2 linked regions of the Aquibium oceanicum genome follow. The protein of the gene in region 1 interacts with the protein of each later gene in a pairwise test. Links are inferred from orthologs where the notes say so. Each region holds a gene or a part of one and is shown on either strand. Other genes may lie near its edges.

Region 1 (15,070 bases):
GGTCGCCGGAAGCTGCAGGGTCATTAAGGGACTGCATCATGACCGCGTCCCCATTTCCGACGAGATCACGCGCGAAAGCGCGGAAATCCGGGACGGGCCCGCGGAGCTGTGGGCGGGCGGAGACAGGCACCAGGGACAACGGCTGGCGGACAGTGGGAGATGGCGGTTGCAGGGACGGCATATCAGCCGTGAACGGGGGGCTCTCATCGGACGCTCCATCGATGCGGCGCTCGGCGCCGCAGGATCAGACCGCAGGTTTCGTAGAGATTTCCCGGAGCAGGATCAGGTGCGGAAATCGGGGTGAGGAAGCCTGCTCCGGGGGCGGATGCGACCGTTCCCGGCAAGCCTCGAAACCTTGATGAAAGTCTCCATGCACATGCCGCCGATATAGCAGTTCGCAGCCCTCTTTGCGAGGCGACCTTATGTCGCCCGGCCAACGGCCATTTACTGCAAAGACGGTTTGACATCGCCTGCATCCTGGCCAAGATGCGGCGGTGATTGCTTTCTCCGAAATGCGGCTTCCTTTCCGGAAGCGTCCGAAAAACGGCATCTAGCCCTGGCTCGTGCAGCCTCGGGCGGCGGGCCAGGGACATTCCTTTCACATCATGGATCAACCGCGCCGCGAGCTGCCATGCAGCCGTGCGCGGCGCCGTCAGGAAGGAAGCCGTCATGGCGAAACGGAAGGGCAACAAGGAAGCCCGCAAGCCCAAGCAGCAGAAGGCAGAGAAGACCGGAACCGGTTCCGTGTCGGAGCTCATGGTGCGAGCGACGATGCCGGGCAAGCGGCGATAGGAAAAGCCCTGCACGCGGAAAGTTCTCCGCGTGCAGGGCTTCGTCGAAGGGTCAGAGAACCGCGAACGCGATGAGCATGAGCCCAAGCGTGCCGCACGCGATTATGACCTTGGTCGTCATGTCCAATTGGCGATCTCCATTCAAGCAAATGACCTGAGCTTCATCCGGTTACTTGTCCCGGAAGAGACCTTCGACCGCACGGGGAATGTCGTTGCGGGAGAGGCCGATGTCCCAGAGTTCCCTGTCGTCCAGGGCCTGAAGCTGGTCCATCGCCTTGCGTCTTTGCCATCGCCCGAACCCACGGACGATCATCCGCGCGAAAGCGGATCGCGGGCGAGGATTGTTATGATCAGACATGTCAGTCTCCGAAAAGCGTCCGGGCGGCGAGCCGCGGTCGGCGGCGTGCCCGGATAGCTGGTCCCCGGGGTCATTGGCGGATCAGCAACGCTCCTGACCGGAAGCGAGACGGGCGGCTCATGCGAAGGCCCGCCAGAAGAAGAGGGCACTCATCGATGCCCCGACGGCGATGACGATCGTCCGCACCACGGACGCAGGCAGCGCCCTTGCGACGGGGGCCCCGGCGTATCCGCCGACAGTGGCAGCGACCATCATGAGGACTGCCTGCGGCCACGCGACGATCCCGGCCGCCGCGAAGGTGGCTACCGAAATCCCGGACAGCACGAAGGACAGCGCGTTCTTGAGACCGTTCATCGCGTTGAGGTCGCGCATTCCCCACAGCGAGAACAGCGCCAGCAGCACGATGCCGAGGCCGCCGTTGAAGTAACCGCCGTACACGGAGACGAGCAGCGTTCCCAAGGCGCCCTCCGGCTTGCCCAGGCTTCGGCGGCTCGCCCACGCCTGGATGCGAGGGCCGAAGGCAAAAGCCAGGGTGGCCGCTGCGAGAAGGAAGGGGACCACGACGGAGAACGCTTCGTTTGAAGAGACGAGGAGCAGCAACGAGCCCGCAAGCCCTCCGATCGCGGTAAAGGCGACGATCTTCATCAGCCGCTTCCTGTCGTAGGCGGCGATCTCCTTGCGAAACCCGAGCGCTCCTCCGAGGTACCCCGGAAACACCGCGACGGCGCTGGTGGCGTTGGCGGCAACCGGGGGCACCCCCGTGAATACGAGCGCGGGGAAGGTCAGGAACGTGCCGCCGCCCGCGACCGTATTCAGCATTCCGGCGAAGAAGGCCGCCGCGGCGAGGATGAGGTATTCGATCATTTATTGCTCCTGCGCCGCGCCGGACGCTCAGGCGGCCGAAGGGCCTGGGTCGTCGAAGCCGTCATGCGACACCGGCACGAGGCGGGGCTGATCGTGAAAGGTGCCCCTGATCACCCGCAAGGACGGCTTGCCCGAAGTCGGTCCGCTCATCCTCTCCAAGGCCTCCTTTTCCCGTCTGGCCGCTTCCGGCTGGTAGTGCACTTCGTGAAGCAGGATCCGATCTTCCTCGCCGTCGGCGTTCGCGATCGTGAACTCCTGGCCCTCGGAAAGTCCAAGCAATGCGAGCCCGCGCGCCGTGGTGATCGGAAGGAACATTCCGATAGGAGAGGTCATCCGGTCGTGCGAGATGATGCGGCTGTCAGGCTCGCGGCCGTTGACGCTGAACGTCACGCGGCTGCTCAGGGTGGCGACGTTCACCGGAATATCGTCCCGGAACATTACGGTCGCCGCCTCGATCTTCCGCTTGAGGATCGGCGCAAGGGGATCGTCGCGGCCAAGGCAGCGGTCGCGCATGACCTCTAGGATGGTGAAGTCCTTGGTGGTGAGGAAGCAGGTATCTTTCGTCATCGCAGTTCTCCATCGCTCGGCTTCGAGCGGTTACGTTTCGGCGCACTGGAGAATCCCCTGGCCGCATGGCGCGGCTCAGGGGCGGCTATCCTGCGATGAGGCACCCCCCGAACAACGAGAGGCGGCACGGCGGCCGGATTGCGGTCATGACGCTGTCCGCAGTTCCTGCGAAGCCTCTGCCGGAAGCACAGAAGGCATCGGTGGGCGGACGGATTCCACCGTCAGGCGGTGAACGCGCCCGTCTCGCGCGGTCCAGTCGATCGACTGCCCGGCGGACAGGCCGATCAGCGCGACGCCGATCGGGGTCAGGACCGATACCTTGCCTTCGGCGATATCGGCCTCGCCCGGGAACACCAGCGTGACGTTCCTGTCCTCGCCGAGATCGCTGGTAAAGCGCAGGGACGATCCCATGCGCACCACGTCCGGCGCGAGCCGGCCGTCCTCGACGACCTTCGCGCGGTCAAGTTCCGCGAGCAGTTCTTCCGCCACGGCGCGGTTGCGGTGAGCCAAGGATTCGGCGAGCCGCCACAGGCGCTCGCTGTCGGTGCGCGTCACGGCGATCGCCGGCTTGCGGTTCTTCTTGGTCGGTTGAGCCATCTCCGGGCCCTCTCATGTAAGCGACCCGCGCACGCAGCCATGGCGTAACGCTTGTCTTCGGTGATCTGGGATTGGTTGCCGCTTTAGTGATGGTAGCTCCGGCGAACCGGAATTCAGCCTATGCCCCGCGGCCGGGGCGCGACGCGACCTGGCCGGGGGTCAGATGCCCGCGATGGGGCACACCCTGAAGAACAGAAGGAGGTGGCGGTCGGTGCTGCACATGCCCCAGACGTGGGCCTTCGCGACCGGAAAGTCAAGCCAAGGGAACCGCGCTGCCTTCCCAACGGAACGAGCCGGTCAGGCGGCTTTCCGGATTATCCTCACGCAGACCATGCGATGAGTGCGATCCCGACCAGGAACGGCACCCAGGCGATCAGCATGGGCGCCAGCTGGCTATGGAAACATCCGTAGACACCGACAGCATCCATATTGAAGCAATTGCGGACCGGGGTGTCGTTCGGGTAGTCAAAGGTGCGCGTATAGAAGCCGTTCGCGGAAAGCAGCACGCCGACTGCCAGCATGATCCACTTCGTCACGGCAATTTCGCGACCGAGTGCATCCCCTTGGCAGCATACCGCAGGTGATCACAAAGCCCAACGCCTGCTTCGGCGCGAATCCGACCGCTTCGAGTCTGCACACGCCCTCGGCCAATGGCGGGAAAGCGCCAGGCAGACGACGCATTCGAGGGGCTCCGTGCCGACCGGGTGGCATAAGCTCCATGCATCGACATCTACGGTAAGCGACATCTTGTGGCAGCAGCTTCGCTCCTTCACCGCCTTGCTTCTCGGGACCTTCCTGATGATGGTCGGGACCGGACTGGGCAACGTCCTCGTTCCGCTTAGGGCGTCCGCCGAAGGCTGGTCATCGACGGCCATTGCCTGGATCGGCACCGCCTACGCCGTCGCCTTCACCGCGGGCTGCATCCTGACGCCGCTCTTCGTCAGGCGCGTCGGTCACATCAGGGTCTTCGCGGTCCTTCAGACGCTGCTCGCCGCTTCGCTGCTGCTCCTCGCGCTCGTCCCCCATCCGGTCGCCTGGGGTTTCTTCCGTGCGCTGGGCGGCGTGACACTGGTCGGCGGATACATGGTCATCGAAAGCTGGCTGAACGAACGCGTCGACAACGCCAGCCGGGGGACGGTCTTCGCGGCGTACATGATCGTGTCGATGTCGGGCGTGGCGGTCGGCCAGTTCATCCTGCCGCTTGGGGACATCACGAAGGAGACGCTCTTCATGGTCGGCGCGCTCGCCTTCGGGGCGGCACTGCTTCCGGTGGCACTATCGGTCGCCCCTTCGCCCCAACCGCTGACGCAGGTGACCATCAACGCAGGGGCCCTGTTCCGGAAGTCTCCCGCTGCCGTCGTGGGATCGTTCCTTGCAGGCGTCATCTTTGGCAACTGGAGCTATTTCGGGCCGCTGTACGGCAAGGCGGCGGGACTGACCGAGACGGGCATCGCCACGATGATGACCGCCGCGATGGTCGGCGGCGTGGTCTTCCAGGTGCCGTTCGGATGGCTTTCCGACAGGATCGACAGGCGCTACGTCATGGCGCTGGCTGGCGCGATCGGCGCCGCGATCTCCGCCTGCATGGTGATGGTCGCTCCGACCGACCCCTTCGCGATCGTCACCGGCGTGTTCGCGCTCGGCTCGGTACTCTTCACCATCTACGCCTTGAACGTCGCCCACGCCAACGACCAGGCGAGCGCCGACGAGTTCCTGCAGGTGTCCGGAGGGCTGCTGATCGTCTACGGGATCGGCAACATGGTCGGGCCGCAGCTCGGCGGCAGGCTGATGGACGAGATGGGTCCGGACGGGTTCTTCGTCGCCATGGGCGGCGTATACGCGCTCTATGGCCTCTACGCGCTCTGGCGTTCAATGCGCAGCCCCGCCCTGCCGCCAGCCGAGCGGTCCGACTTCCGCATCATGCCGGCGCTGCCTGCACAGACGCCCGAATCCCTCGCGCTCGACGCGAGAACCACGGATGTCGCGTTGACAGCGGTGTCCGACGGAGCGACGGGCACGGACCCCGTTCGCGAACACGCAGCCACAGGAGGACGGACATGACGGACAAGCAAAGGGATGCGAGAGGCTACGCGTCACCACCCTGTTTCATGCACGAGCTCGATCCTTCCTATTCAGGGATTTCTCCGGGCGATGCACAGACGACCATAGATGTCGCGCGCTGGCGAAAGTCACAGCGGGAGCGTCTCATCGCAGAGCGCCTTGCCGTTCCCGCGGACGCGCGGGCAGAGGCGGCGCGTAGGATAGCCAATCGGCTCGATGCGGAGATCGGTATCGTCGAGGGCAGCGTCGTCGGGATCTACTGGCCGTTCCGCGGCGAGCCCGACCTCCGGGAATGGGCTTCCAGCGTGCCGGCACGCGGGGGTCAGCTTGCCCTGCCCGTCGTCCTGGAAAAGGGAAAGCCGCTCGAGTTCCGTACCTGGTCTGCCGGGGAGAAGCTGGAGAAGGGCGTATGGAACATCCCGGTGCCGGCTGGCGGCACGGCGACCCTTCCGGACATCGTCGTGGTTCCGGTGGTGGGCTATGACGACGCCGGGTTCAGGCTTGGCTATGGCGGCGGGTTCTACGACCGGACGCTTGCTGCGATGCCGAGCAGGCCGCTGACTTTCGGCGTCGGCTACGAGCTGGCGAAGCTGCCGACCATCTACCCGCAGTGGCACGACATCCCGCTCGACAGGATGATCATCGACGGAGCCTAGAGCAGCCACGTCGGCCCTCGATCCGCCGCCTCAAAGAGCGTCTGCCATCGCCTTCCGGAACAAGATGGAATCCAAGTCCGTTGGACGTGGATCCAAGCGAAGGAGACACCCGATGACAGCCAAGCGCGAACTGATCGAACCGACACCCGGGGACAAGCGGTATGTCCGCCGAGACGGCGAAGGCCGTTTCAAGGAAGTCGAGGACGTCGGGCGAAGCCTTGCCCAGGACCAGAAGCGGAAGGCGAAGAACGATGCGAAACCCGGGCAGGGAGATCGAGGCGACCGCAAGAAGTAGCGTCTCCGGCCCCGCCCGATCATGAGCCAGCCCTTCTTCACGGTCGGCCATTCGAACCGGACCGGCGACGAATTCATCGATCTGCTGCGCACGGCCAGGATCGGCATGGCCGTCGACGTCCGCAGGCTGCCCGGATCGCGGGCCCATCCGCAGTTCGACAGCGAGAACCTCGCTCAGACACTGGCCGAGGTGCAGATCGGGTACGAGCTGATCGTTCCGCTCGGCGGTCGACGAAAAAAGGTCGAGGACGTCCCTGCCGAAACGAACGGTGCGTGGCAGAACCGGAGCTTCCACAATTACGCGGACTACGCGCTTACAGAGGACTTCAAGGCCGGGTTCGACCGGCTCCTCGCCCTGGGGCGGGAATCCAGGTGCGCCATCATGTGCTCGGAGGCCGTCTGGTGGCGATGCCATCGGCGCATCATCTCGGACCATCTTCTCGCCAACGGCGAACAGGTCTTCCATTTGATGGGAAGCGGCCGTATCGACCCGGCAGTCCCGACTGACGGCGCGGTCTTTCATGACGGCGGTTCGGTCACCTACCCGGCGCGGTAGCTGGGACCCCAGAGTCCCGGCGCTTCAGGATTCGACCGTGAACGTCCGCGCCGATGGAAACGCCGCCCGGCATCGGCGCGGCGGCCCCGCATCCATGGCGAGTTCGTGTGGCTTGCGACAATGCTTGACGATCCTGGCTGTGTTCTGTATTCGTTCCGACGCCATGATCCGGACCCTGCTCATACGCTGATCGTTCCGCCGCCCGCGTGACCGCTGGCATGTCGAACGCGCGCATGGGAGCAGGCAATGGCCGCTCTGCAACAACCGGATCCCCTGCAGGGTCCCATCCCTACCAAAACAGGAATTGCGTCGAACCTGTTCAGGCCGTTCGGCACCGTGCGGTGCCAAGGCGCGCCGTCGTTCAGGACTCAGCTGGCGCGTGATCTTGCCTGCCTGCTGGACGTCGACGACGACGTCGCCGCATGGTCCTGCCTTCCTGCCGTCTTGGCGCGGGACGACCAGAGCCACGTACCCGACTTCCTGGTGCGCCGAGGCGCACGGCACGAGCTTGTCGATGCAGGAAGCGGACCCGGCTACGGATGGCTTTCTCACGAGGCGGAAGAGCGCGGCTGCGCCTATGTCGTTGTCGACTCCGCTGTCGTCCGTGAAGGATTCCGTCTCGCGAACGCGCGCGACCTTCTCCGCTATGCCCGTTGGGAATGCCCTCTCGGAGACCGCATCCGTCTGCTGGCGGGGCTCGAGGAGAACGGCACGCTTGGCGTGGCCGAGTGTCTTGGAGCGTTCAGGGAGACGCGTCCCATAACCGGGCTCGCCGCACTGGCCTTGCGTCGCTTCGTGTCGATCGACATCGACAGCGCGCCGATCGGACCGAACACATCCGTCAGGCTCTGGACAGCCTGGGGGTCATAACCCTGCAGCTTGCACGCTGCCTATTTCCGAGACGCCCCATGCAGAAAATCCTGAGCAGACGCGCCGTCTATCGGTCAGGTGCCGAGACATCGCGACGCATCCGTGCCGTCAGCATGCGCTCGATTTCCATCAGTGCCCCCGACTTGGTGCCCGGTCTCTTGCTCATGAATGACTGCAAGCGGCTGGTTCGCGCCGAGAAGCTGCTTGGCTACGCTACTGCCGTCCTGGCGCAGGTGACAATCGACGGCGTCGGCCGCTTCCCGAAAGCGCAGATCGTCTCTGCGATCAAGGCGCATGCCGAGACGTTGGGGGAGGATCCGCCGGAATACCGGACGGTCAAGAAGGGCATCGTCAAGTACCTCGACAGGCTGACGGATGATCCGTTGCGAGCGGTCGCCGAGCGGCCGCGGCCCGGCAACACCGTTCCGGCCTTCACGCACGAAATCGAACAGGCCATGCCGATTGACACCTCGGCTCAGCAACTCGCCGCTAGCGCAAGGCGGCGGTGGGCATAGATGAGGCAGGATTGAGAGCGCGACGTGATCCTATCCCAGGGAGCAGGACGCCGGGCAAATAACCTGCCTCCATGACGCGGACGAGTGGCAGGGGCGTCAAAACCGTTACGACTAAATCGGTGCGAGTCTTCTGAGGCGGCCAATATCCCTCATGCCCCCACGCGTGTAGAGTGCCATCCCACAGGATGAGGGGCTGTCCTGAAACTCCGGGCAGGGTTACAAAGCTGCCATCGGGTAGATCGCACAGGCGGGCTTGGTACCTGATTTGGCGTCCGAGCCGATCGATACGCGCCGTATGCAAGTGAGCGTCGATTTCGGACGCGCTGAGATGTGCATCGCTGGGAAGACCATGCGCTTGCCGCCAAGCTACTTTGAAAAGGTCATACCGTTTACGCTGGCACTCGGCGCAAGGGCGGTGTCCAGCCGCCATCATGGTAGCCTCATCAAGTGCGAAGAGCTCGGTGTATAGGCCGGGCGCGTTGATGGTCCGCCGGCGATCCTTGAATTCTAGGCGGCAGATGATCCAGTTCTTATGTCTATATCGTTTAGTGCCAAGTACACCCTCCCGATCGTGTAAGCAGCCGCGGTTACCCATAACGGTGCCGCGTGCGGGTACAGGCTCGAAAGTGCCAAACGGCGTCAAGCGATTGGGACGTGGCATAGTTCTTTCCGGTGCAACGGGTTGCAATTTCTTAAGTGGTCGCGGTCAGCCGCGGCGCAGAAGGCGGCTCACCGACGTTGGATGCCACACTCCACCTCGTGCGGTGCGAACCCCTCGAGCGTTGAGTGCAGCAGCAATGGCGCGTAGCGAAGTGACACCACTACTCTGAATGACATGGACGAGGGGTAAGATGTTGGTGGCGAAGGTTTCCGCCGCCTGGGCGTTTGCCGCCGCGCCGCGCCGCTGCGCTTCCTCGAGATTGGATGGGTTGCCGAGTCGCACGCCCGTCATCTTCTTCGCCTGAAGGGCGTCTTTCGTCCGCAGCGAGATCAGCGCACGCTCCTTCTGGGCCAGCGCTGCGTAGAGGTGGAGTACGAAGGGGTCCGTGTCGGCGCCGAGCTCTGCCACCAAGAAGGGCACCCGCTGCGTCATTAGTCCCGAGATGAAATGCACGTCGCGAGATAGACGATCGAGTTTGGAAACGACCACCGGCCCCTTGAGTTTCCGCGCCAGAGTAAGTGCCGCCGCCAGCACGGGGCGGCGGTCGAGCGCGTCGGCCCCTTTGCCAGTCTCGATTTCGTGGAACCACTGCACTACTTCAAGCCCTTCAGAAGTTGTGAAGCGTTGGATTGCATCGCGCTGAGCGTCGATGCCAAGCCCGGAGCGACCTTGCTTGGAAGTTGAGACCCGGATGTATGCCACTGCTCGTCGCATCTAGGGAGGCATGTTCCATTCCTAATCGAACATATAGGAATGTAACGCATGTCTAAGTGTTTGACAAATAAACATTTTCTTGTTTGCCGTTGGTCGGCGAACTTCGCAGCATCGATGGCCCTGGCGAATGGCAGAGGGGCGACGGAACACCTAGCGGTGCCACGGAAGCCGCCGGAAGTGCCTCGCTGTCAAACAACCATGTATCGACCGTCTGCATCTCGAGAGAAGAGACCGCACGATACCGCTAGGGAAAGCATCGTCTGAAGTCGGTCGCCTGTCGGCTCGTACACGCCTCTCGATGGCGATCTCCGGACCCTCATCCAGCCATCGCCCTCAAGTCCGATCCGGAGACGTTTCTTTCCGTCGCTGCCACGGACGGCTGACCAGTGGACATGCTGGCCGATCACCCAGCTCTCGACGATTTCCTTCCAGATGAAGCGCATCGGCCGGTCACCTATGGCCTCCAGCCGTCTGGCCATGAGCCCCATCGGAAGCCTGTCAGGGCGGCCTTCTACCCCGTCGGCGAGGCCGCTTGGGGGTCTTCTGCCCTCGAATGCATTGGCGACGGCCCGCACGATGGCGAATGAGCGGGCGGCGAGTGCAGGGACGCGGGTAACATCGCGGAGCTGCGCCTCGATGAGTTCGGCAATCATCGATACGGCGTCGGTCGTGCTCGCCGACGACGCGCCCGGCCATCCGATCGTGTCGCCCTCGATCTCAATCGCCAGAAGGAAGTCGCCGACGGTCGCCGAAGAAGCATAGACGAGGTCTCCCGCTGCCGCGGCTTCGTGCGCCCTCGCAATGATCTCCTCGGACGTCTTTGGCTGGTACATTGTGCCGATGCGGTCTTCGGAAAGTAGCCGCTCGAGCCAGAGAAGCATGGCCTCTGTGGCGAGCCTCTGGAGTTGTCTCGCCTGGAGGAGGCATAGCAGCATGCCTGAGATGGCAACCTGTTCGGGATCGCCGTCGTACACCGCGGGCAAATCGTGCCGGGCAAAATACCTTCTGATCGTGTCGACGGAGCTTGGCCCCTCCCGTTGCAGGAGACCGCGGACGAGGTCGATCGTGCCTTTCCTGCGCTTCGCCGCTCCCGGCGAGGCGGCGTGTCCGCCGATGTCGAAGAACAGATTCCTGAACACCTTCATCTCGATTTCCGACGGCGCGTCTACAGGGAGTTGCTGGGCGAAGGGAGCAATCTCATCTTCCGTGACAGAAGGAGCTTCGATTGCGAAGAAGCGCGCTGGCAGTAAATTGCCCACCCGTGCATTGAAATCGAGAACCGCGGGCATGGCCTCGTCTGCGATATGCCCGGAATCGGCACCAATGTAATGAAGGGACTTGATCGATGGGCCGTATTCGGTCGGAGCCATGAAGCTGGTGCGGCTCCTCCTGCACTCGTCCCATACCGGTCCACTGAATACGAAAGGCTCCCCGTCCGCTCGGCGGCCGATAGTCCGCTTCAGCGCCGACGCTCCCCTGAATGGACGGCCTGCGATCAAATGCGACCATGCGTAGAGGGCCTCATAGCGGTCAGCAAGATCTGCGATCAGCGCCGGATCGCTGTTCCCCGCCTCACGTGCGACGATGGAAGCCTTCCATGCGGCCCACGCCATGAATGTATAGGGACGGACGTGCTGCGTCACATTGTTGATGCCTGGAAGGGAGTCATCCATCAGATCGAGATTGAGCTGACGCAGGCCCACCGGATCGATGCCGCTTTCGTCGGTCCGCAGCTCGTCAACCACGCGGCACCCAGGAGCCTTCTCGAAAATCTCGTCGATTTCAGCCAGTCGCATGTCCGCGCCCTCTAGAGTGAAACATCCACAACGACCCGCCCGCATCGGATGTTGTCGCAGGTGGCGAGGCGCAACGTTCTCAGGCGTTTCTCCTGCATTCCTGGGAAGTTATGTCCGCACCTGCATGCCGGACGGGCAGCATAGTGGCGCTCCAGCCAGTATATCCGGTCGGGTCTTCCTTCGCCGGCCACATATCTGCGGAAGACCGCCACCTCCTGATCTGTTGCTCCTTCCGGCACAACGAAGGACGTAACCCTCGCTAGGAGCGTCCGCCGCAGGTCGTTGACAGTGTTCCATGTTGTGCGCGTCCTAAGAATGGAGCGCCACGCTGCGGACCACTCTTCCTGGGCAAACCCTCTGCCGAGGAGCTGCTGGTTGAGGCTTCCTGCCTTCGGCGACCTTTCACTCGCAAAACTGTCAGGCACCTCTCCGCTGATCCATGACTGCAGGAACTCATGCATTGTCACCGCTTTGTCCCGGTCGCCGATCACCAGTCGGCTGACGACGGCCGCCACGCAGTCATCGAGTCCAACCTGATCGTCCCCTAGCGGTCTCGCGCCCTTCGCAAGGGTGAGCCAGCGTTCGAGGTAGGGGGCAAGAAGCCGTTCGCCTTCCTCCGCCCTCGGAATAATCCGCACGATCATGTCGAAAAGAACGTACAGGCCGTTCCCGCGGGCTGACCCCGCGGGAACCTGCTCCAGTCTTGCGAACAACTGCGCGAAAGCTCGTTCAACGAGCTGTTTCTTAATCCTTTGGCTGGTGCCGCCCGTGTTACCTCCTTTGCCCGGTCCGTCTTTCCGCTCTCTGGAGCCTTCCCTCTTTTCCTCATCCTCGTCGTCCCCCGCATCGTCGCAACCGCCGAGAAGCGAACTGGCGAGATGCCTGACAAGCGCATCGATCAGATCGTCATGTCCGTGGGTTCCGGATCCACTGCGCCAGGTCTCGGTCATGTCGAGCGCGCTCTTCGTGCCGAAGGCCCCTTTCACGAACAGGTGCGGGTCCGGGGCGGTGGCCTTTCGCCCACCGCCTGTTCGTTCCGCAGCCTCTAAAAGCGCGGATGGTTCTCTCGCCATGAACTCGAGAATGAGCGACATGTCGCCGACGGTGCCGAACCCCGCCACCTGCCGTCCGATCGATCTCGCCAGTGGCCCTCGGCGGTTCATCGCATCGAGGAAACCGCGCAGCATAAGCCAGCCCCTGACTTCTTCGGATCCGCGGACAAAGATAACCTGCACTGATGAGCCGAAGGAAAGGGGATCCACATCGCTCGGCACAACGACCGTGAAGGACCCGCTGTCCGCGACGCACACTCGGCCGGCCGCAGCGCGGCGCGCACCAGCCGCCAGTATCGCCTCCCACTCTCCGGCAACACCGTCTGCCCCCACCATCCTGCCGGACAGGGCGCCGCCTCCATATTCCACGACGAGGGCGGCCCCGTCGCGGTTTTTCGGCTCCTTTTCGCCCGTGAGGCTCACTTCCTTGTATGCCATACACGGCGACCATCCGAAGAGTGGCGGGCGGTCGTGTATCCTCGCCACAACGGCCTCGACGTTTGCACCCCCAAGCGCCGCGATGGTGGCGTTCGCGCTGCCTCCCACGATCAGGCGCCCCTTCGAGCATTCGATGTCGAACAGCTTCGAGTGTAGCGATCTGTCATCGCTGAAGGCGTCGCATGCCACAGGCGACACTTCGAGACCGTCGGCCACGGCCGCGTCGAAGTCGAAGACCGATGGCGCAATCGTAGGCACTGCCACCGACACTCGTTCGCAACGGAGAGATTTGCATAGGAGCCGGATGCCGTGGTGCCTTGAGAAGAACGGTGACACCACGCTCACATGCACGGCACCACCAAGATCGGCAGCCATCTCCCCGATCTGCGTGGCAAGGGGTCTATCCATCGTATGAAGAAGCCGCGAACCGCCATCGCCTGCGACAGCCGCCGCCTTCCGGCCGAGCTCGATGAAGGAGCTAAGGTCAGGAGGGGTTACGCATACGAGCCGGCCGGTCGGTGCCGTCTCGCGCATTATCGCTTCGAGCATCGAGACTAGATCTGCGAAACACGCCGAGTCCCTCCCGGGCCGCAGGTATTCGAGAATCTCGTTGTTGTAGCCCCACCCCCCGAAAGTCAGGTTTCCGGAGCCGACCGTGGCACGTATCTCACCCGCCTCGTCCGCTAAGAGTGCGATCTTCGGATGGAAGATCCCATTCTGGCATCTGACGGGAACTACATCGTAGTCGCGCCCAACGCCGACCGCACCAACGTCGGCGAGCGAGGCACGGTATCCTTCGATGTCGGAGATGACGGTGAAATTGCGATAGGTCCGGTAGACCGAGGAGAGAGGTATCGCCTCGAGAAAGGACAGACTGAGCGAGTAGGTCGTAAGAAGTATCGACGACCACGGATTGCATGCTATCAGGTCGCGTGGCGAGAATGGCTGCAGGTTCGAGTCCCCCCAAAGATCCTGTTATATGTACCGAAACGCCGTAGGGACGCAATCAGTAGCTTCGGCCAAGAAGAGCGGTTATCCGCGACTGCTGGGGCATAGATTTGGCACAGGTAATAAAAACTTGGCTCGGCAATCTAGTGCCGCGGAATCAGGTCCGTTTGGCGACTGTCCGCTTCAGCCGCATATCCTCGAGAGTGGCCGGGCCGGACCCAGTCGGGGAACGGCTGAGATGGGCACCTCCTCCCGTTCCGTGGGGGTACTAGGGTCGAAACCCAATCAGGCTGTTGAAGGTCTGTAGCAAATCAGATTCCCTGCCGTCGTATTGCGACGGAGACGATGATGAGCAGGCTTTTCTGGCTGGACGACGAGGCGTGGGCGGCGATCGAACCGCACCTTCCAAGGAACCAGCCGGGCGCGCGCAGGGTCGATGATCGACGCGTCATCAGCGGCATCCTGCATGTGCTGAAGACCGGCTGCCGCTGGCAGGACTGCCCGGCCGAATACGGTCCGCCCACAACGATCTACAACCGCTTCAATCGCTGGTCTCGCAGACAGCTGTGGAGCCGCATCCTGGATGCCCTCGTTGCCCGGGGTGTGCTTGCGCTGTCGGCGTCGATCGACTCCAGCTACGTGAAGGCCCACCGCTCCGCCCATGGCGGAAAAGGGGGGCGAAAGCACAGGCCATCGGACCCTCGCGCGGCGGCCAGACCACCAAGATCCATGCGGTGACGGACCTTCTCGGCCGCCCGGCCATTCTGCGGCTGACGGCCGGCAACGTCGCCGACGTCACCATGGCCGGGCCGTTGATGGACGCGGCCGGTCGGGTGCGCTGCCTGATCGCCGACAAGGGCTACGATGCCAATGCGCTACGCAAACGCCTGCACGCGGAAGGTGCCGAGGCCATCATTCCCGGGCGCTCGAACCGGAAAGTGCCAATCGACTACGACGAAGTGCGCTACAAGGGACGCTGGCGCATCGAGGCCGCCTTCTGCAGGCTGAAGGACTTCCGCCGCATCGCTACCCGCTACGACAAGCTCGCCCGAAACTTCCTCTCGGCCGTCGCACTCGCAACCCTCGTCGCATTCTGGGTCTGAATGAGTCTCAGCCCTAGGCCGCAGCCTCATTTCCGCGTAGAAGATGCGGGTTGCGCCGAATTTGGGCGCAGCAAGGAAAAGTGGCCGGACCTTTTGCCTGTAACGTTCTGCCACTCTGCCACACAGCTTCCGTGTTGTGTCACATGGGTTAGGCATGCCAATTACCTTCCTAGCATCGGGACACGCGCATCTCGCTTCGTACGGCCCGGAAGCACTCCTGGCTGGTGGG
Region 2 (14,870 bases), 1.3 Mb from region 1 along the record:
TCTTCTTCCTCGACTATTTCGCGACCGGCAAGCTCGACCCGGATCAGGGCGCGGCTATAGTGGCGGGCATCGCCGAAGGCTGCCGCATGGCCGGCTGCGCGCTCATCGGCGGCGAGACCGCAGAAATGCCTGGCATGTACGCGGAGGGCGACTACGACCTCGCGGGGTTCGCCGTCGGGGCCGCCGAACGCGGCCTGCTGTTGCCGACCGATGACATCGCCGAAGGAGACGTCATTCTGGGGCTCGCGTCTTCGGGCCTGCACTCGAACGGTTTCTCGCTGGTGCGCAAGATCGTTGAGAAGAGCGGCCTCGGATGGGACGATCCGGCTCCTTTCGCCGAGGACCGGAGCCTTGCCCGCGCCCTGCTCGAGCCCACACGCATTTACGTAAAACCCTTGCTCCATGCGGTGCGCGGCACCCATGGCATCAAGGCCTTGGCCCACATCACCGGCGGCGGTTTCCCCGACAACATCCCGCGGGTACTGACGGACGACTGGTCCGCCGAGATCGATCTCGAGGCGATCGACGCTCCGCCCGTGTTCGGCTGGCTGCAGAAGACCGGCGGCATCGCCGACCTCGAGATGCTGCGAACCTTCAACTGTGGCATTGGCATGATCGCGGTGGTCGCCGCCGGCCAGGCCGCACAGGTCGCCGCCGTACTGAACCAGGCCGGAGAGACGGTCTCGCCCATCGGTCGCATATGTCCCCGCCGCGACGCCGGCGTCATTTATCGCGGAGCCATCGAACTGTGAGCACAAAGAAGCGGGTCGCCGTCCTCCTGTCCGGCCGTGGCTCGAACATGGAGGCGCTGCTGGCGGCGGCCTCGTCGCCGGAGTATCCCGCCGAGATCGTCGGCGTCCTCTCCAACAACGCGTCGGCGCGCGGGTTGGCGACCGCCCGCGCCCGCGGGATCGAAGCCGTTTGCGTGCCGCAGAAGGGGTTCAAGTCACGGGCGGAGCACGACGCCGCGGTTTCGGAGGCGCTGTCCGAATTCTCGCCCGACATCGTGTGCCTGGCGGGCTACATGCGCGTCCTCACCGCCGACATCGTGACGGCGTGGGCGGGCCGCATGATCAACATCCATCCGTCGCTGCTACCCGCGTTCCCGGGCCTCGACACGCACCGCCGAGCGCTCGAGATGGGCGTTCTCATCCACGGCTGTTCGGTCCACTTCGTGACGGAGAAGACCGACGACGGCCCGATCATCGCCCAGGCCGCGGTGCCTGTGCTGCCGGAAGACGACGCCGAAACGCTCGGGCAGCGCGTGCTGACCGCCGAGCACCGGCTCTACCCGATGGCGCTGTCGCTGGTCGCGCGCGGCGAAGCGCGGCTGGAAGGAGACCGGACCGTCTTTGCCGGCGCGGGCGGAAGCGATCCGGACCAGCGGCTCTTCTCGCCCTCGCCGGAAGAGATGTTCCGCCGGCAGGAGACCGACCTGGAGCACCTGGCGCGGTTCACGCCTTAGGTCAGCCCGCCGCCCTAACCCACACCCGGTTGTCGTGGAACGCCGCGCCGCCATAGGGGGCCGCGGCGTCGGCGCCGGTGAGCACGTTGATCCCCTCCCCGCGTTCATGCGCTGAATTCGGCCAGATGCCTTCGGCGATGACGACGCCGCGCCGGACGCCGTCGAACACTTTCGCATGAAGCACGATCTCGCCGCGGACATTGCCGAGTTCGACGCGGTCGCCGTCGGCCACGCCCAGCGCCACCGCGTCGTCGGGATGGATCAGAAGCTCCGGGCGCTTTTCGCGCGTCACGGAGCCGGGCGTCTCTGAGAAGCTCGAATTAAGGAATGAACGCGCCGGCGATGTGGCCAGCCGGAACGGGTGGTTCTCGTCCGCGACCTCGATCAGGTCGACGTGGTCGGGATACTCCGGCAGCCTCTCGTGCGGCCCCATCAGCCCCATCGACTTTGGCGGCTTGTTGGGCGCGACGCCGCCCTGCCATTGCGGCTTGAACCGGAACTTTCGGTCCGGATGGCCGAAGCCTGATAGGTAATGGGCCGTCTCGAATTCCGGCTGCAGGTCGGCCCAGCGCTCTTCCATGAACGTATCGAACGTGCCGAGACCACGCTTTTCCAGCATGATCTCGATGTGCTCGCGTGCTGTCATGCCGAAGCCGGGCCGGTCGGCCACGCCCAGGCGTTTCGCCAGTTCGTCGATGACGAAGAGGTTCTGGCGCGGCCCTTCCGGCGGGTCCACCAGCTTCGGGCCGAGCGTGACATGCTGGTTGCCGCCGCCCTTGTAGATGTCGTGATGTTCCAGGAACATCGTCGCGGGCAGCACCACGTCGGCGAGCTTCGCCGTATCCGTCATGAACTGCTCGTGGACGCAGGTGAAGAGGTCTTCGCGCAGCAGGCCGCGCTTCACCAGGCGCTGCTCTGGCGCGACGTTGGCCGGATTGGTGTTCTGGACGAGCAGCGCGGTCACCGGCGGACCGCCCTGCAGTGCGTCGGCGTCTCCGGTGAGGACGCGCCCGATCTGCGACTGGTCGAGATGGCGGATCGACGGGTCCATCATTGCGCCGCCCTGGACTAGGGACGAATCGAGCTTCAGCACGCCGCTGTTGGAATGGAAGGCGCCGCCACCCTCATATTGCCAGCAGCCGGTGACGGAGGCGATCGAAAGCGCCGCATGCATGTTTACCGCGCCGTTGCGCTGCCGCGCAAAGCCGTAACCGAGGCGGAAGAAGGTCCGCTTCGTCGTTCCGACCAGCCGGGCGAAGGCCTCGATCTCCCCGACGGAGAGGCCGGTGATGGCGGAAGCCCATTCGGGCGTGCGCGAGACCAGGTGCCGTTCCAGCCCGGCCGGATCGTCTGTGTACTTTTCGAGATAGTCGCGGTCGGCGAGCCCGTCGCGGAAGAGCACGTGCATCACGGCGCAGGCGAGCGCGCCGTCGGTGCCGGGCTTCAGGATCAGGCCCATGTCGGCCTGCTTCATCGTCGCGTTGTCGTAGATGTCGATGACGACGATCTTCGCGCCGCGCTCCTTGCGGGCGCGCACCGCATGCGTCATCACGTTGACCTGCGTAGCGACCGCGTTTGTACCCCAGATCACGACGCAATCCGACTTCGCCATTTCGCGCGGATCCGGGCCCGCGAGCCGGCCGGTGCCCATCACGTAGCCGGTCCAGGCGAGATTGGTGCAGATCGTGTCGAAGAAGCCGGAATATTTCTTCGCGTGCCGCAGCCGGTTGATCGAATCGCGCTGCACCAGGCCCATCGTGCCGGCGTAGTAGTAAGGCCACACGGTCTCCGAACCGTGCCTATCTTCCGCCCTCAGGAACTTTTCGGCTACGAGATCGAGCGCGGCTTCCCAGCTCGCCTCCTTCCAGCCGCCCTCCCCCTTGCCGCCGGCGCGCACCAGCGGCTTCAACAGGCGGTCGGGGTGGTGGATCCGCTCGGAATAGCGCGCCACCTTGGCGCAGATCACGCCGGCCGTATAGGTGTTCTCCTTCGCCCCATACACCCGGCCGATGCGATCGGGTCCCAGGATCTCGACGTCGAGCGCGCAGGTCGAGGGGCAGTCGTGCGGACAGGCCGAATGGCCGATGCGGATGGGCGCGAGCTGGTTCATGCCGGGAGAGTAACCGCTTTCAGAAGCCCGTTACAGGCCGCCCGGACGATTTCGTTTGATCGGATCGATCACGCGTGGTGATGCATTCGGGAAAGAACGTGAAGCCGCAGCCATGAACTACCGCCACGCCTACCACGCCGGGAATTTCGCCGATGTCTTCAAGCATGCCGTGCTGGGGCGCATCGTCGAGTACCTGAAGCACAAGGACAAGACGTTCCGGGTGATCGACACCCATGCCGGCACGGGCCTCTACGACCTCTCGTCCGACGAGGCGCAGAAGACGGGAGAATGGCGGGGTGGTATCGGGCGGCTGATGGACGCCAGCCTTCCGCGGCAGGCCAGCGACCTGCTGGCACCCTATCTGGATGCCGTGCGCGCCCTCAATCCGGATGGAGGCGTGCGCCACTACCCAGGCTCGCCGACACTGGTGCGCCACCTGCTGCGTTCACGCGACCGCCTGACCGCCGTCGAGCTCCATCCCGACGATGCCTCACGCCTGAAGGCACGGTTCGCCGGCGATTTTCAGGTCCGCGTCATCCAGCTGGACGGCTGGCTGGCGCTGGGAGCACAGCTTCCGCCGAAGGAGAAGCGCGGCCTCGTGCTGATCGACCCGCCCTTCGAGGAGACCGGCGAGTTCGACCGCATCGCGGAGCGGCTGGGCCGGGCACACCGGCGCTGGCCTGGCGGCATCTATGCCGTGTGGTACCCGATCAAGGATGGCGGCGCGGTGAACGCATTTCACGACGCACTACGTGGCGCGAAGATTCCGAAGATTACCGATTTTTCGATCCTCGTCCGGAAACCATCGTCCGAACCGAGGCTCGACGGCTGCGGCATGCTCGTCGTCAACCCGCCCTTCACGCTGGAGGAAGAGATGCGTACGATCATGCCAGCACTGTCGGCACGCCTCGGCGAACGTGGCGCCGGGAACTGGCAGATCGAAGAGATCGCGGGCGAGGCCCCGCCCTCCGACGACGCTTGAGAACGCCGACTAACGGAAGACCCTTCGCTTCAACCTCTCCAGGCCCAGGAAGAAGCCGCCGATGCCGTTCGGGCCGTAGGGCTCGTAGGCGCGCATGCTGACGATCAGCCCGTCCTCCACGTCGACCACGAAGACCTGCGGGAAAGACAGTTTCTGACCGCCCTTCAGCACGTGGTTGGTGTCGATCTCGAAGGCCGCACTGCGGCCATCCGCGCCCTCGAAGACCCGCGCGATCCGGAAGCCGAACTGCTTCATGACCGAAAGTCCCCAGACCAGACCCTTCTCGATCTCGGTCCGACCGCGCATCTCTGGATTGGGATAGTGCGGATCGATCAGCACGCCGTTTTCTGCAAAACACCCGAGCGCTGCGGGTATGTCGGCCGCTTCCGCTGCCCTGAACAGGCGTTCGACGACGCCCCTGACGTCCTCTTGCATCGGCCGATCCCCCTGCCCATCGCAAATTCACGTTACGCTTCGGGGCGGGAAAGGCAACCGATCCGTCTTGACCGGTGTCCCTCCGGACCGCAGAGTGCCGCCTGAACTTGAAGCACCCCACAAAATCCGGCAGGTCCCCATGAACCGTCTCGCGGCTTTCGCAACATCAGCGGCAATCGCTGCCGGCGCGTCATTGCCGGTCACCGCACCGGCAAGCAGCGCCGATCTTTCCGGCGGCTACTATGTGGACAGCAGCATCTGCAGCGAAGGATGGGTGCTGAAACGCGTCTCGGACAATTTCCGCTATCAGGTCCAGCACGTCCCGAACCTTCCGGACGTCGCGATCGTCGATTTCCGGAACGTGCAACTCCAGCGCTATCTCGGTTCGTCCGAGACGTGGCCGGTACCGCGCACCTATTGCGAAGCCACGGTCACGCTGTCCGACGGACTGAGCCGCACCGCCTGGTACTTCATCGAGGAAGGCATGGGCTTCGCAGGCGTCGGCTCCAACGTCGAAGCCTGCATCGACGGGTTCGATCGCTGGAATGTCTACGACGGCCGCTGCCGCGTGGCGCGGTAGGGTTTCTTTCCCTTCCATCGAACCCAGCACCACGTTCCAACCGAACCGGATCCCGATGACGCGCATCCTCTTCTCGAATGCATCGCCCTACAGCGCCAAGGTCCGCATGGCGGCGGCCTATGCCGACATTCCGTTCGAATCGGTCGCGGTCGACACTAATGCCGAACCGGCCGTGCTGATGGACGCCAATCCGCTCGGCAAGATCCCGGTGCTCCTGATGGACGACGGCGCCGCGATCTTCGACAGCCGGGCCATCACCCAGCAGCTGAACCGCATGTCCGGCAACCGGCTCTTTCCGCGCAATGCCGCCAAGCGCGCCGAAGCCGAACGCCTGGAGGCGCTCGGCGACGGCATCGCGGATTGCCTGCTCGCGCATGTTTACGAGCGGCGCTTCCGCCCCGAAGACAAGATCCATCAGCCATGGCTCGACAAGCAGTGGTCGAAGGCGGTGCGCGCGCTGGATCATTTGAACGCGAACGCGCCGCGGCTGGGAAAGAAGATCAACGCCGGCCACATCGCGCTGAGGGCGGCGCTCGGCTATCTGTCGCTGCGATTCGGCGAGGACTGGCAGCGCGGCAGGCCCAAGCTCAAGCGCTGGATGAAGCGGTTCGACAAAAGCTTTCCCGAACTGCTCGAATACGTTCCGAAATAGCCCGTCGCGAGGAACGCTCTCCTGACACACGAAAGGCCGGACCCATGAGGTCCGGCCTTTCGCCGTTCTGGTTGGCTGGCCGACTGTGTCGGCTGCCGGGACTTAGAACTTGAAGCCGAGGCCGAGCAGGAAGTTGTTGGACGTCGAGTCCACTTCCGTAGCGCCGCCGGTCAGGGCGAAGTCTTCCTTGCCGAGATCGGTGTAGCGGTATTCACCGCGCACGAAGACCTTCTCGGTCACCTTGACGTCCGCACCGACGCCGGCTGTCCAGCCGAGCATGGTGTTTTCGTCGGAGGTCAGGCCGTCGGACACCTCGACACGGGCCGCGGCGCCACCGCCGGTACCGTAGATCAGGATGTTGTCGGTCGCGGCGACGCCCATGCGGGCACGCAGCGAGCCGTTCAGCCCATGATCGGTAGCAACCCCGGCATTGGCGCCGTCGCTCCAGTCATAGCCGATATCGCCTTCGAGACCGTAGACGAACATGCCGCTCTGGCCGTTCCAGCCACCGAACACGCTACCGTTGAAGCCATCGGTGTCGATGGAATTGCCCGGAACCTCGTCTTCGCCGCTGAAGTTGTAGCCGCCCTGGATACCGGCGTACCCGCCAGCCCACGATGCGACGGGAACCTGGTCGTACTGGATCGGCGCCGGTGCCGGCGGCTCCTCGCCGATGACGTCGGCCGCGAAGGCAGGCATGGCGCCCATGACGGCCGCGAGCCCGAAAGCAGCGGCAACGTTCCTGCCGGAGAGAATCTTGTTTGACATTGTCATAGCTCCTTAGCCGTACTTGCGGAGACGCTCGGTCTCCTACTCTGAAACGCGCCCCGACCCGCGGGGAGGAATGTTCTCGGGCCGGGCGTGTTCCCAATGTCGGTGACAAATGAGGCTGAACCGAAGGTCAAAAGGGGTCATCGGCTGGCGGCGAAATGGCGGAAAGATGACGTGTCATTCATGCAACAGGGTCTGACACCGACCCGTCTCCCGGCAATGAAGGCCGAATGCGAAATGCCGACAAGTTTATGAAAACTCTAGAGATTGCCGGCCAGGCCTTCTCGACAAGCCAAGAGGCTATCGCCGCCCTGACCGTGGCAGCTATCGGCGGGAGGCCGCTTTCTTTCGCGTTTCGGCCGCATATATGAATGGAACACTAACGAAGCGGGTGGAAATCATGGCGAAAAAGGCGGTTGCGCTGGTCACCGGCGCGGCGAGGCGCATCGGCGCGGCGATCGCGGCCGACCTCGCCGCGAACGGCTTCGCCGTCGCGATCCACTGCAACCGCTCCTGCGCGGAAGCCGAGCCACTCCGCGCCTCGATCGTCGAAAAGGGCGGTAGGGCTGCGGTCGTGCGCGCCGACCTCGCGAATCGCGAAGAAACGGCCGGGGTGATCGAGGCGGCGGAAGCCGAACTTGGCCCCGTCCGCCTCCTGGTCAACAATGCGTCTGCCTTCGACAGGGACGAAGCGCAATCGCCCGACTGGAGCACCTGGGACCGGCACTTCGCCCTGCATCTCGAAGCTCCGGTCCAGCTTTCGTCCGACATGGCGCGGCGGCTCCCGGAAGGAGAAGCGGCGCTCATCGTCAACATAATAGACCAGCGCGTCTGGAAGCTGACGCCGCAGTTCTTCTCCTACACCCTTTCCAAGTCGGCGCTGTGGACCGCCACGCAGACCATGGCCCAGGCTTACGCGCCGCGCATCCGCGTCAATGCGATCGGTCCCGGTCCGACACTGCGGAACCAGCGTCAGCGCGAATCGGATTTCGAACAGCAGAAAGAGGGCCTTCTCCTCAAGACCGGCCCGATGCTGACGGAATTCGGCGCCACGATACGCTATCTGTGGGAGACGCCGTCGATCACAGGCCAGATGATCGCGCTCGACGGCGGCCAGCATCTTGCCTGGCAGACGCCCGATGTGACAGGCATGCACGAATGAACTCGACCAAGACCGAACACCGCCCGCTTCCCGCGGGCCGCAAGGCGCGACCGGAAACCGAGAGTGACGACGTCGCCGGCTTCCTGCCCGGCGCGGAAGGAGACGATTCGGACGGCGACGAAGACACCGACCTGGAGGCCTTCGAAACCACGGCGGCAGCCTCCGACGTGCCGGCGGTCGAATGGGATTCGGCTTCGATCGACGCGGAGGGCAAGAGCGGCGCGGACGTCATCGCCCATTTCGTGAAGCGTCTGCCGAACGCGCCCGGCGTCTATCGCATGATGAACGCGGCGGGCGACGTGCTCTATGTCGGCAAGGCGCGCAGTCTCAAGAAGCGCGTCTCGAACTACGCGCAGGGCCGGTTCCACACCAACCGTATCGGACGCATGGTGCGCGAGACGGTCTCGATGGAGTTCGTCGTCACGCGGACCGAGATCGAGGCGCTGCTGCTGGAAGCGAATCTGATCAAGCGCTTGCGGCCGCGCTTCAACGTTCTGCTTCGGGACGACAAGTCCTTCCCATACATCCTCATGACCGGCGACCATACCGCGCCCGGCATCTTCAAGCACCGGGGCGCGCGCTCGCGCAAGGGCGAGTACTTCGGCCCCTTTGCCTCCGCCGGCGCGGTCGGCCGCACCATCAACGCGCTGCAGCGGGCGTTTCTGCTCAGGAGTTGCACCGATTCGGTCTACGAAAGCCGGACGCGACCTTGCCTGCTCTACCAGATCAAGCGCTGCTCGGGCCCCTGCACCGGCGAGATCGGCGAGGCCGACTACGCCGAACTCGTCAATGAGGCGAAAGACTTCCTGTCCGGCCGCAGCCAGAAGGTGAAGGCGGAGATTTCCGGCGCCATGCAGGAGGCCTCCGAGGCGCTCGATTTCGAACGCGCGGCGGTCTTCCGCGACCGCCTCGCCGCACTCAGCCACGTCCAGAGCCACCAGGGCATCAATCCGCAATCCGTCGAGGAGGCGGACGTCGTCGCCATCCACCAGGAAGGCGGGCAGAGCTGCATCGAGGTCTTCTTCTTCCGCACCGGGCAGAACTGGGGCAACCGCGCCTATTTCCCGAAGGCCGACCCCTCGCTGGAATCCGCCGAGGTGCTCGGCGCCTTCCTGGCACAGTTCTACGACGACAAGCCGTGCCCGCGGCATATCCTGCTGTCGCACGTCGTCGAGGAGCAGGAACTGCTCACCCAGGCGCTCGCCACCAAAGCCGGCCGCAAGGTCACGATCTCGGTCCCCCGACGCGGCGAGAAGAAAGGCCTGGTCGACCACGCGTTGCAGAACGCTCGCGAGGCGCTGGGCCGCCGGATGGCCGAGACTTCCTCCCAGGGGCGGCTGCTGGCCGGACTGGTCGACGCCTTCGGTCTGCAGCGGCCGCCCCGGCGCGTCGAAGTCTACGACAACTCCCATATCATGGGCACGAACGCCGTCGGAGCGATGATCGTGGCGGGCCCGGAAGGCTTCGTGAAGAACCAGTACCGGAAGTTCAACATCCGCTCGACCGACATCACCCCCGGCGACGATTTCGGCATGATGCGCGAGGTGATGCAGCGGCGCTTCTCCCGGCTGCTCAAGGAACACGGCCAGTCACCCGGCGCGACGGCGGATAGCGGCGGCGCGGAAGGCGAGAGCGAGGATGACAGCGGCGCCTTCCCCGCCTGGCCCGATCTCATCCTGATCGACGGAGGCGCGGGACAGATGTCCGCCGTGCGCAAGATCCTTTCAGAACTCGGCATCGAGGACCGCGTGGCTGCCGTGGGCGTCGCCAAGGGCGTGGACCGCGACGCGGGTCGCGAACGCTTCTTCGTCGCGGGGCGCGAACCCTTCATGCTGCCGCCGCGCGATCCGGTGCTCTATTTCATCCAGCGCCTGCGCGACGAAGCCCACCGCTTCGCCATCGGCTCCCACCGGGCGCGGCGCAAGAAGGAGATGGTGCGCAGCCCGCTCGACGAGATCGACGGCATCGGCCCCTCGCGCAAGCGCGCTCTGCTGCACCACTTCGGCACCGCCAAGGCGGTCGGCAAGGCCGGCGTGGAGGATCTGATGACGGTCGAAGGGATCTCGGCCGGAATCGCCCGGCAAATCTACGAGCATTTCCACGAAAACTAGAACGCAACGCGCGTCGACGGGTTTGCCAAGGGGGAATCTGACGAGATAATCTCGTTCGTGCGCGCCGATTGCGCACCTTACGCACAAGCGAACCATTGTCGCATCCGGTTTCGACTCACAGCTTCAGCATCAGGATTTGATCCAATCCGATCGCCTTGTGCTTGGAAGGAAAAAACTGGACGCAAATTTTCCTGGGGAAACTATCTCTTGTTGCTTCTATTTTTATCAATTATTTCAATATCTTAATCGATTACAACTTCAAGGCCTCTGGGCGTCTAAAAATTTCCCGATTTTTTCCTTGCCAACCCCCGAAAAATGGCGTCCCTAAAAGTACTGCGAGACAGAATCCAAAATTGATCTTATCAATGAAGGATTCCGTCCGCCGATGTCCAAACGCCCCCGCCTCCCTGGCGATCCTCCCACTTCTCGAAAGAAGCGTTCAGCCCCGCCGAGTATCGAATCGGTGTTCCGGCTCATGGCCGCGATCTTATACCTGCTGGCCAGCCTGTTCTGAGGAACGATGGATGTTTCCCTGGGACTCTATGCCTTGGCACGGTCAAGCCCTCTGCAATCACAAAAAACAGTGTTCCGTCCGTGGCCCAAGAAGGCCCCGGCCGGTTGCGGTTGACCCCGGCCCACTCCATCTGGTTTGTGTAGCGCTCACTTCGGTCCGGATTTTCATGGCTAGACGCGCATTCAACCTGCCCAATCTGCTGACGTATGCGCGCATCCTGGCCGTGCCGCTGGTGCTGCTCTGCTTCTATCTCGAGGGACGCACGCGGCCGACCGACTTCTGGCGCTGGTCCGCCTTCGCCATTTTCGCCGTGGCGAGCATCACCGACTATTTCGACGGCTATATCGCGCGAATCTGGGCGCAGACGTCGAACATCGGCAAGATGCTGGACCCGATCGCCGACAAGCTTCTCGTCGCGGCGGTCCTGCTGCTGCTCGCTTATGATCGCACCATCGACAAGTGGTCGCTGTGGGCCGCGATCATCATCCTGTGCCGCGAGGTGCTGGTGTCGGGCCTGCGCGAATACCTCGCCGAACTGAAGGTGAGCGTGCCGGTCACCCGGCTCGCCAAGTGGAAGACGACGCTCCAACTCGTCGCGATCGGATTCCTGCTCGCCGGCCCCGCGGGAGACAAAGTTCTGCCCTATACGACCGAGATCGGGATCACGCTGCTATGGGTCTCGGCGCTGGTGACGCTCTATACGGGCTACGACTATTTCCGCGCCGGCATCAGGCACATCATCGACGAATGACGGCAAGCTCATGAAACTGATCTATTTCGCCTGGGTGCGCGAACGCATCGGCCTCTCGGAGGAAGAGGTCACGCTGCCGCCGGACGTCGCCACCGTGAAGGACCTGCTGCGATGGCTGAAGGCGCGCGGCGAGGGCTACGAGCACGCCTTACAGCACCCGGACGTGATCCGCGTTGCGATCGACCAAGAACATGTCGACCATCGCGAAACGATCACCGGCGCCTCGGAGATCGCGCTGTTCCCGCCCATGACCGGAGGATGACGTGCCGGACGCACCCGTGACACCGGTGGTGCGCATCCAGGCGGAGGAATTCGACCTCGCCGCCGAGGCGGCCGCCCTGTCTCGCGATCGCCGGGACGTCGGCGCGGTTGTCACCTTCTCCGGCATCTGCCGCGACGACGCGGGCACCCTCGCCGCGCTCGAACTGGAGCACTATCCCGGCATGGCGGAAGCGGAAATCATGCGCATCGCCCGCCAGGCCGCGGAGCGGTGGCCCCTGACCGGCCTCACCGCCATCCACCGTCATGGCAGGATCGCGCCGGGCGAGAACATCGTGCTCGTCGTCGCCGCTTCGGCCCACCGGCAGGCGGCGTTCGAGGCCGCCTCGTTCCTGATGGATTTCCTCAAGACCCGCGCGCCCTTCTGGAAGAAGGAACACCGCCGCGACGGGACAGAAGGCGGATGGGTCGAGGCACGCGATGCCGACGACCACGCCGCGTCGCGCTGGGCGTCAGGGGATCAGCCGGCGGAAATCAAGTCCTAGTCATCGCCAGCCCACCTGCGTCATCTCAGGGCGCAGCCGGAGCGATAGCGAAAGCGCAGACCCTGAAGGAAGTGGCGCTCCGAATGCGCCATCAGTTCGGGTTGCGGCTGTCGATCGCGAGCAGCCGACCCCCACCGCCCGCCGCCGACGGTTAGCGAGGACACCCCCCACCTTCGTCATCCCAAGGCGAAGCGGAAGGGATAGCGGAGGCGCAGACCCTGGGATCCACGCCTGGGCATCGCGGCCACGGGAGGTGGTGCAGAAAGCCCCTCCTCCGCCACCTCACCTTCGCCACCTCTCAGGCATGGATGCTCGGCTCTCCCTCCGCTGCGCTCCGGTCGGCCGAGGATGACGAAGCGGAGGGGGCTGCCGGCGTGGACGAGACCGGTGCCTACACCAGCCGGATCAACGACTTCCTCGAATTCCATCCACGCGCCCGCGACCGGCGGCACAATGCCCGGTGAGCGAAAGGACGCGACATGGACGTGCAGGCGGCAATGGTGGACGAAAGGATGCTGCGGCGCGTCATCGCGCTGCTCGTCTCGTTCGCCGACCTGGCCGAGCGCGTCGCCGGCCGGTCCGCGCCGGTCCGCTGGCTCGTGCTCCTCATCCTGCGCCATGCGGAGATGGTGGCGGAGGACTTCGTCTTCGACGCAGCGGGCATGCCGCCCGCCGCGCTCGAAGGAATCGCGGCGGTCGGGAATGACCCTGACGATGCTCTTTGCCTCGCCGCGCGCTTCTACGCGCTGGCGGTTGCGCTCTGCGCCCTGTTGCCGATCGGGGGCCGGTTCGACTGGCGGTCCGTGCAGCGCAGCTTGTCATCTGGCCCCGTCGCACCGGGCTCGGGCCGCGCCCTGAGCGGCTATGCACCGAAGCCCAACGACACGTCGTAAAGCAAGTCGGGGTAAGACAAGTCGGGCTCCCCGGACGGTCGAATTGCTTCGCCGTTCGTATGAGCTTCGCCGCGCCAGAAAAAAGGCCGGCGCAAGCGGCCGGCCTTCGATATTTTATCCGCGAGACGGATGATCAGCCGACGATCTCGATGTCGGAGAACCAGTACTTGATCTCCTGCGCGGCGGTCTCGGGGGCGTCAGAGCCGTGCACCGAGTTCTCGCCGATCGACAGCGCATGCGCCTTGCGGATCGTGCCTTCGTCAGCGTTCGCCGGGTTGGTCGCGCCCATCACTTCGCGGTTCTTTGCGATGGCGTTCTCGCCCTCGAGCACCTGGACGATCGTAGGGCCGGAGGACATGAATTCCGTGAGCTCCTGGAAGAACGGCCGTTCCTTGTGCACCGCATAGAAGCCCTCGGCCTCGCGCAGGCTCATCCACACGCGCTTGGACGCGACGACGCGCAGGCCCGCATCCTCGAGCATCTTGGTGATCGCGCCGGTGAGGTTGCGCCTCGTGGCATCGGGCTTGATCATCGAAAAGGTGCGTTCGATCGCCATCGTCTGTTCCTTCTGAAATCGGATTGGGAAAGTGGCGGCTCTATACAGGCCGCCCCCGACGATGCCAAGGGGACAAGATGGCGGGCAGGCAAGCTTCCAGCGGCCCCTCAGGCCGCCGCGGGAACCTTCGCGCCGAGGCCGTCGTGCAGGTGCAGACACCGCTCGAACCAGTCGCGGATGGGATCGTCCTCCGCGAGCGGCTGGTACGACGAGACGATGCGCGCCCACTGGAAGGCGCCGAAGACGATGTAATCGCAAAACAGCGGAGACTGACCTCCGATGAAGGGCTGCACGGAGAGCGTACTGCGCAGCGGCTCGAGCGAAGCCCGGAACGCCACCAGCTTCTCCTCGCGCCCGACCGGCACCTCCTCGATTGGTTTGCCGAAGCGCTGTTCGCGCGTGCGCCGGAAATGCGCCTTGTCCTCGGCATCGAGACAGTCATGGATGTCCATCAGCACCGCGGCGCCGAGATAGGTATGGATCGTTAGCTGGGTCCAGCGCTCCACGAAGCGCGCCATGGCCTTCCCTCCGTCGCCGCCAAAGAGCGTCGGCCGGTCCGGATAGGTCTCCTCCAGATAGAGCGCGATATCGAAGGAGTCCGACACCAGACGGTCGCCGTCCCTGATCAGCGGAACGGTCTTGGTCGCGCCCTCTTCGACCCTGGGAATGGCCGTGAAAGGAGCCGGCATGGACTTGTACTCCAGCCCCTTGTGGGCCAGCGCCATCGATATCTTCCAGCAATGCGGGCTGAACGGCCGCGCGGCGTCGGCACCGACGAGTTCGTAGAGCAGAATGGCCATTGGAACGGCTCCCCGGCAGGTGTTAATGGAGGCGGCAATTGAACCCGTCTCGACCGGAAAGAAAAGAGGATGAAGCACCATTTTCAGATGCTCGCCGCCTATAACGGTTGGGCCAACGGGCGACTCTACGATGCAGCCGCCGACCTGACGGACGCCGAGTTCGCGCAGGACGTCGGCGCGTTCTTCCGCTCGATGATGGGCACGCTGAACCACGTCCTCGTCGCGGACCGCATCTGGATGAAGCGCTTCACCGCCCACGGCGAGGCGCCGCGGTCTCTCGACGCGATCATCCATCCCAATCTCGACCCGCTGCGTATCGCGCGC

The links.
Region 2: the proteins of BSQ44_RS16995 (region 1) and ndk interact in binary tests that used the Escherichia coli proteins (3 or more experiments, as listed by UniProt). The link is inferred for Aquibium oceanicum from one-to-one orthologs.

The regions. Positions count from the first base shown.
Region 1 is NZ_CP018171.1:3,464,604-3,479,673, reverse strand. What follows is about bases 4,065-7,064. They hold BSQ44_RS16995 (5-formyltetrahydrofolate cyclo-ligase), read left to right. Parts: upstream 4,065-5,234; coding sequence 5,235-5,894; downstream 5,895-7,064. Other genes in these bases: BSQ44_RS16980 (hypothetical protein), read left to right, coding at 6,991-7,064; BSQ44_RS16985 (DUF488 domain-containing protein), read left to right, coding at 6,211-6,744; BSQ44_RS16990 (hypothetical protein), read left to right, coding at 6,007-6,189; BSQ44_RS17000 (MFS transporter), read left to right, coding at 4,065-5,238. In the rest of the region: BSQ44_RS17035 (NUDIX hydrolase), read right to left, coding at 1-40; BSQ44_RS27765 (hypothetical protein), read left to right, coding at 670-792; BSQ44_RS26375 (YjiS-like domain-containing protein), read right to left, coding at 961-1,062; BSQ44_RS17020 (sulfite exporter TauE/SafE family protein), read right to left, coding at 1,267-2,013; BSQ44_RS17015 (GreA/GreB family elongation factor), read right to left, coding at 2,041-2,580; rnk (nucleoside diphosphate kinase regulator), read right to left, coding at 2,725-3,177; BSQ44_RS17005 (hypothetical protein), read right to left, coding at 3,498-3,713; more of BSQ44_RS17000, read left to right, coding at 3,976-4,064; more of BSQ44_RS16980, read left to right, coding at 7,065-7,614; BSQ44_RS16975 (hypothetical protein), read left to right, coding at 7,653-8,129; BSQ44_RS16970 (recombinase family protein), read right to left, coding at 8,836-9,492; BSQ44_RS16965 (hypothetical protein), read right to left, coding at 9,693-11,300; BSQ44_RS16960 (phospholipase D-like domain-containing protein), read right to left, coding at 11,312-13,339. UniProt on the Escherichia coli protein: Involved in the removal of 5-formyltetrahydrofolate.
Region 2 is NZ_CP018171.1:2,169,327-2,184,196, reverse strand. The notes cover bases 12,036-14,835. They hold ndk (nucleoside-diphosphate kinase), read right to left. Parts: upstream 13,747-14,835; coding sequence 13,324-13,746; downstream 12,036-13,323. Other genes in these bases: BSQ44_RS10745 (DinB family protein), read left to right, coding at 14,616-14,835; BSQ44_RS10750 (glutathione S-transferase family protein), read right to left, coding at 13,854-14,546; BSQ44_RS10760 (hypothetical protein), read left to right, coding at 12,777-13,190; BSQ44_RS10765 (molybdenum cofactor biosynthesis protein MoaE), read left to right, coding at 12,036-12,297. In the rest of the region: purM (phosphoribosylformylglycinamidine cyclo-ligase), read left to right, coding at 1-752; purN (phosphoribosylglycinamide formyltransferase), read left to right, coding at 749-1,465; BSQ44_RS10815 (molybdopterin-containing oxidoreductase family protein), read right to left, coding at 1,467-3,575; BSQ44_RS10810 (23S rRNA (adenine(2030)-N(6))-methyltransferase RlmJ), read left to right, coding at 3,688-4,557; BSQ44_RS10805 (nuclear transport factor 2 family protein), read right to left, coding at 4,567-4,992; BSQ44_RS10800 (hypothetical protein), read left to right, coding at 5,132-5,572; BSQ44_RS10795 (glutathione S-transferase family protein), read left to right, coding at 5,628-6,224; BSQ44_RS10790 (outer membrane protein), read right to left, coding at 6,327-6,992; BSQ44_RS10785 (SDR family oxidoreductase), read left to right, coding at 7,396-8,157; excinuclease ABC subunit UvrC, read left to right, coding at 8,154-10,268; pgsA (CDP-diacylglycerol--glycerol-3-phosphate 3-phosphatidyltransferase), read left to right, coding at 10,949-11,533; moaD (molybdopterin converting factor subunit 1), read left to right, coding at 11,544-11,795; more of BSQ44_RS10765, read left to right, coding at 11,797-12,035; more of BSQ44_RS10745, read left to right, coding at 14,836-14,870. UniProt on the Escherichia coli protein: Major role in the synthesis of nucleoside triphosphates other than ATP. The ATP gamma phosphate is transferred to the NDP beta phosphate via a ping-pong mechanism, using a phosphorylated active-site intermediate.